Regions from separate parts of the Colwellia sp. BRX8-5 genome, predicted to be linked through region 1. Evidence: riboswitches for the same ligand, from Rfam matches in the RefSeq annotation. Region 1 holds a riboswitch; the other holds the start of a gene.
What was found. A riboswitch is a leader RNA that binds a small molecule or an ion and turns the genes downstream of it on or off. The one in region 1 is predicted to bind thiamine pyrophosphate.
Positions count from the first base shown of each region.

Region 2: linked by a shared signal. The riboswitch ahead of thiC (phosphomethylpyrimidine synthase ThiC) and the one ahead of H4J62_RS01030 (TonB-dependent receptor) in region 1 are both predicted to bind thiamine pyrophosphate.

Region 1 covers NZ_JACGVR010000001.1:242,873-246,306, forward strand. The annotation lists gene H4J62_RS01030 (TonB-dependent receptor) at 1-1,788, opposite strand, end outside; TPP riboswitch at 1,879-1,997, opposite strand; gene H4J62_RS01035 (single-stranded DNA-binding protein) at 2,117-2,767, shown strand; gene H4J62_RS01040 (SHOCT domain-containing protein) at 2,813-3,434, shown strand, end outside.
Region 2 covers NZ_JACGVR010000002.1:186,071-189,504, reverse strand. The annotation lists gene H4J62_RS02380 (FAD-dependent oxidoreductase) at 1-10, opposite strand, end outside; gene thiC (phosphomethylpyrimidine synthase ThiC) at 18-1,979, opposite strand; TPP riboswitch at 2,084-2,205, opposite strand; gene H4J62_RS02370 (M1 family metallopeptidase) at 2,380-3,434, shown strand, end outside.

The DNA of each region.
Region 1 (3,434 bases):
ATCGCGTCCTGAAATGTCAATGTTTGTACCGTACTTGTCAGAATAGCCATAAACATCATATGTTGCGTTTAGGTAGCCCACTGTCGAGTCGATCGTTAAATTACTATTAACCTGATATGTTAACTCAAGTTCCAAACCGTAACTGCTTGAACTGGTGGCATTTGCCGTGTAAATGGTAAATTGCTGTGGCTTATCAGGGTTCTGTTGAGAAGCATTAACTTGTTGATCTTGTCTGTCCATATAAAATAAGGCTAGTCGACTGACTAAGGTATTATTTAGCATATTCGATTGCAGACCTAATTCATAATTGACTAAGACTTCGGTATCAAATTCTTTAAATTGGATTAATTGCTCGGGTAAATCCATATTAAAACCACCCGCTTTGTAGCCACGCGCGACACGAACATAGGCAGAATGCTCATTGTTAATGGTTTTACTCAAGGCGATGTGTCCGCCCCACATGGTTTCAGACGGGTCAAACTCATCGCCAGCACTATCGCTATAATCGGTTGAACGTTTTTCAACGCGCAAACCTACTGATAATTCATGGCCATAGCTAAGAACACTGTCTAACTGGGTAAAAATTGCATAATTATTAGCTGAGTATGTAGAGTCGAGTATTTCGTCTTCCCAACCATTATAAAAAGAGTCAAGGTCGTTATCTTCATTCATTTTGCTAATGTAAGTACCCACTAGCCAAGCAGTTGTATTGTCAAAAATTCTTGAGCCGTCATTTGATGATAATCGAAACTCTTGTGACCATACATCTCTATCGGCGCGTTTGTCCCAAAGGTAACTGTATTCACATGGCGCACCATCACAACTTTTACTTGCCCAATAATCTGCGTTTGCCCAATCACCATCATAAGCGTGCTGATGCTCTGTCTTGGTATAGCTGCTTATCGCTTCGAATTTTGCAAATGACAAACCTTCAAAGCTAAATTTTAGTGCGCCGCCATGCGATTTTTGATTATCAACACCTGGGTTGTCCGTGATCGTATTAAAGCCGTTGTTATCTAATGTCCATGGGTCGAAACTATTATCGTTATCCGCAAATATATAAGTAAAATCAACACTTAAATCTTCTGTTGCCGTATATTGCAATTTGAACTTTCCAGAAAACTCGTCAATGCCATTAGTATCATCTCTATTTAGATAAAGATTGTCGCGATAACCGTTTTGTTGATGTTGCTCTAATGATATGCGGTAATTTAAGTCTTCAGTGACAGCACCAGAGCTATAACCGGCAACATTAATTAAGTCGTCATTGCCTAACGTTACTTTAAAACCATGCTCGGGTAATTCTGTTGCGTCTTTTGATTTTATGTAAATTAAACCCGCAAGCGCATTGGCACCAAAACGTGTACCTTGTGGACCTCTTAAGACTTCAACTTGTTGAACATCGTACATAGAAGCTGCCATGCCCAAGCCTGACAAATCGATATCGTCGACAATGAAGCCCACTGATGAGTTTGGCGCACCGCGGTATTCAGAGCGTTCACCGACGCCTCTAATTTGTAAATATTTCGGACGAGATGTTCCACCAGAGAAATTTAAGTTGGCGACACCATTAATAACTTCTTCAAAATGTTGAATGCCCTGCTCAGCTATTTTTTGTTGGTCGATGATTGCAATACTAGTAGGAGCTTGCGCTAAAGATTGCTTATTGAAGCTGGAAGTGACGGTTATACGCTCAATATCATTTGACTCATTTGCTTGTGTGACGCTAGCAAAAGTCAATAAAGTCGTTGTTACCGCAATTGAAATAGGAGATTTTATAAAATTCATACTGGGCTCTTTTTATGGCATGCAAGCAAAAAAGAGCAATAAGGTAAATACACCGTAAGTAAGCACTTACAAAAAGTGTTTACGATAAGTATTCAACATATTAACCATTCCTACGCCGGCATTATCCGTTTCAGGTATTAAGGGTAAAAATTCTCAGCAATACAAAAGCCTATTAACAACAGCTTTTTATTGCACCCCTTGGTTTGATCGGCATACTAACAATTTTATCATCAAAGTACAGAAAAATTATGGTTATTTAATGTCATGTATTTGCTTAATCTGATGATTTTCAGTAAATTAGCACTATAGTTTTTTTTATTAAATTGCCATGACAAATCATCTAAGCCAAAATCATTTATGTTCAGTAACCTTATTAGGAAATTTAGTTGCTAAGCCTGATATTCGTTATCAAGCAAACCCGGTCCTTGCTGTAGCTGAGTTAGTATTAGCGACCCATAGCCGATGGTTTGACAAAACGAGCCAACAGTTTAAAGAATGGACGAGTTATCATACGGTTAAAGTTATTGGTGATATTGTTGATCGTTCACTTATTCACTCGCAAAAGGGTGATGTTATTTTAGTGCAAGGCTATTTACTTAATAGTAAAAAAGCTAACCGTGAAATATTACACGCCACTTATGCACAAACATTTGCAAAGGGTTACGCCCAATCAATAAACCAAGTGCATATGAGTGGTGAAATAAGCAGCGATATTAATTTAGTACTAACCGAGAATAATAAAGAATTAGTCGCGCTTAACTTAACCGTTAATAATTTAGTGTATTCGCCTATAACACAGCAAACCCAAAATATTTCTATCGAACGTTCGGTACATATCTGGGGAAAACAAGCACATTATATTAAAGATAAGGCCGAGCTAGGCGACCAATTAGTTGTCGACGGAAGGTTAAGCTATCTCAATGATAGTAAAAAATCACAATTTATTGATTCACACCAAGTCATTTTATTGAAACATTAAAACGGATTACCTATAATTTTATAAAATTAGGATTGTTGGCAAAATATGGACGTTTTTCATTATATAAAAAAAATAACTACGCGAGCACTTCCAATGTTGCTGGCTTTTTACTGCCTATTAACGCCCTTAACAGCGATTGCTGAAGAAGTTCAACTCGAAGTTTTAGCGCAGCTGCCTAGCCTAAGTTCAACCAATAAAACAACCGTAATTGCATTACCTGTTAATAGTGAGAATAAGCAGCAATACTTAATTGCAGACGCTGCTGGCGAATTGTCTTTACTTAATAATGACAAGCTCACTTTTTTAGCAAGCTTACCTTTAAATAATCATACTACCGATAAACAAGTTAAATTAACCGCGCTAACGTTACACCCCAGTTTTTCGTTAGCAGATAAAACTGGCTTCCAAAACTTTTTTACTGCACATATTGAGCCCGCTAAAACAAATAATAATGTTGCGCGATTAACGCTGTTAGCCGATCCCGTTGCATTGCCATTTGACGCTGTGATAACGCAGTGGCAATACGACAATACAGCGGCAATTAAAATTGATGTGCAGCAACGCAGAGAGGTGCTGAGAATTGCGGTGCCAACTGCCACACATCAAATACAGAAAATTGCCTTTAATCCATATAATAAAGTATGGCACGATGATTATGGCTTAATGC
Region 2 (3,434 bases), on a different contig from region 1:
AAATAGTCATCGGCTGACTATTTCACCTGATGGTAAATTTCACTACCGGTCGCTTTAAATTCCGCCGACTTTTCAGCCATGCCTTGTGCAATATCGGTTGGCGTTGCATCTAAAACAATGACTTCGTCAAGTAACTGTATTTCTATTTTATTGCTGGCTTCAAGACCCGCGGCATAGTCACGTACTTCCTGAGATATTTTCATCGAACAAAATTTTGGACCACACATAGAGCAGAAGTGGGCAACTTTACCTGATTCTTGTGGCAAGGTTTCATCGTGATAAGCCTTGGCTCTTTCAGGGTCTAAACCGATATTAAATTGATCGTACCAACGAAATTCAAAGCGCGCTTTGCTCATCGCATTATCACGAATTTGTGCCCCCGGATGACCTTTTGCTAAATCGCCGGCATGGGCAGCAATTTTATAGGTCATTAAACCTTCTTTAACATCTTCTTTATTGGGTAAGCCTAAATGTTCTTTAGGAGTGACATAACAAAGCATGGCACAACCGTACCAACCAATATTAGCGGCGCCAATACCCGAAGTAATATGGTCATAACCCGGTGCAATATCAGTCGTTAACGGACCTAACGTATAAAAAGGTGCTTCACCACAATGTTTAAGTTGCTCGTCCATATTTGCTTTGATCATATGCAGTGGCACATGCCCGGGGCCTTCAATAATCGTTTGTACATCATGCTGCCAAGCAATTTTAGTTAATTCGCCTAAGGTATGTAATTCGGCAAATTGTGCTTCATCGTTGGCATCAGCAACCGAGCCCGGGCGTAAACCGTCGCCGAGTGAAAACGAGACATCGTATTGCTTTAATATTTCACAAATATCTTCAAAGTGGGTGTATAAAAAATTTTCTTTATGATGCGCTAAGCACCACTTCGCCATAATTGAACCACCACGTGAGACAATACCGGTGACACGCTTAGCGGTCATTGGAACATAGCGTAATAATACACCGGCATGAATGGTAAAATAATCAACACCTTGCTCGGCTTGTTCGATAAGGGTATCGCGGAAAATTTCCCAGGTTAAGTCTTCTGCCACGCCATTTACTTTTTCTAGCGCTTGATAGATAGGCACCGTACCAATGGGCACTGGCGAGTTGCGCATGATCCATTCGCGGGTTTCATGAATATTACGACCCGTTGATAAATCCATTACCGTGTCTGCGCCCCACTTGGTCGACCAAACCAGTTTTTCTACTTCTTCTTCAATGGAAGAGGTCACCGCCGAATTACCAATATTGGCATTTACTTTAATTAAAAAGTTACGACCAATAATCATCGGCTCACATTCTGGGTGGTTAATGTTTACCGGAATAATTGCTCGGCCACGCGCGACTTCATCACGGACAAACTCTGCGGTAATTTGCGCTGGAATACTGGCGCCAAATGACTGACCTTTATGTTGTAGTAGTAAGGTTTTATCTTTGACCTCTTCACGTTTTAAATTTTCACGAATGGCAATATATTCCATTTCAGGGGTAATGATCCCTTGGCGAGCATAGTGCATTTGGGTAACGTTTTGACCTTTTTTAGCAACACGCATTTTAGGTAAGTGTTCAAAGCGTATCGCGTCAACACCATCGTCAGCTAAACGTTGTTGAGCATAAGTAGAGCTATTTGATGTTAAGAGCTCAACATCACCACGACTATCAATCCAACTTTCACGCAGGCGAGGAATACCTTTGTGTACGTCTATCTCGACACTTTCATCGGTATAAAAACCTGAGGTATCGTAGACGCAAAGAGGTTCATTTTTTTCGTAGGTTGGCTTATCTTTATTACCCGCTAATAAAGTATCAGACAAGGTGATTTCGCGCATACCTACCTTGATATCGTGAATTTTACCTTGCACATAAACTTTTTTAGAATTTGGGAATGATTGATCAGAAACGTTTTTTAAGAATGTTTCAGCTTGTTCGCGACGTTCTCTGCGAGTGAGTTTGTTAGCTTTTTTGGTCATTATGCTGCCTTTTAATAAGTTGCATTTTGTTATAAATGCAGTAAAAAAAGACGAAGTGTAGAGTGAGGAAAAAATAAAACGGATTAAATATTAATGCTTTAACCGCTATATTTTACCTTGTTCCCTTACGCAGATATTAATCTGATCAGGTTCTACGGATCCCGCTTTCGCGATCTCAGCTTTGAATATTTCTTTAGAAATAATCTCAGCACTCCGACAAGTAATTGTGGTGATTCTATCGTATTAGTTTCAAAATACGCAATCATAATGTTGTATTTGGTTATAATTAATTTTTAGATAACGATGTGAGTCGTTGACAGATCTTACCCTTTTTAGGGTTCACAATTTATATTACACAATGCTAGTATATTGTATACGAGAGAGTGTTAGGACAATAACAATGATAAAAAAACGGATAACGACTTCACTTGCTGGCTTAGTTTGCGCTATGGTTTTTGCTGGGCATGTTAGCGCGAGTAATTGGCAACAAGAAAGTGGCAAGGTAACGCACCAAGAAAAATTACGGGGTACTATTACACCAGAAAGAAAGTGGTGGGATTTAATTCATTATCATCTTAATGTAAAAGTTGACCCTGAAACTAAGCTTTTTTCAGGTAAAAACACCATGACTTATAAGGTGTTAGCTAAAGGTGAACGTTTACAAATAGAACTACAGGCGCCAATGAAGCTTGAGAAAGTACACCAAAATGGTAAAGCGCTTGAAGTAGGGCAAGATGGCTATTCTTATTTTATTACCCCAGCCAGTAAGCAAGAAATAGGCTCGGAGCAGAAGATAACTATGTACTTCTCTGGACAGCCCGTTACCGCAAAAAACGCCCCATGGGATGGCGGTATTACTTGGAAGAAAGACAGTAATGGCCTCGACTTTATTGCCACTTCAAATCAAGGCATTGGCTCTAGTATTTGGTGGCCAAATAAAGATCATCCTGCCGACGAACCCAACAATGGCGTGTTAATCAGCGTTGAAGTGCCAGAACATTTAATGGATGTGTCTAATGGTCGATTAATTAAAGTTGAACACAATAAAATTGATAAAACAAAAATTTATCATTGGCAAGTTGTGAATCCTATTAATAATTATGGGGTCAATATTAACATTGGTGACTATGTTCATTTTGGTGAAAAGTATCAAGGTGAAAAAGGTCAGCTTGATATGGACTACTATGTTTTACGGGAAAACTTAGCGAAAGCAAGAAAACAGTTTAAAGAAGCGAAACGAACCATTGAAGCGTTCGAGCATTGGTTTGGTCCTTATCCGTTTTATGAAGACAGTTATAAACTGGTGGAAGCACCATATTTAGGGATGGAGCATCAAAGTTCGGTGACTTATGGTAATGGTTATCAAAATGGTTATTTAGGGCGTGATAGAAGTAGTACTGGCCCAGGATTATTATTTGATTTTATTATTGTTCATGAATCAGGTCACGAGTGGTT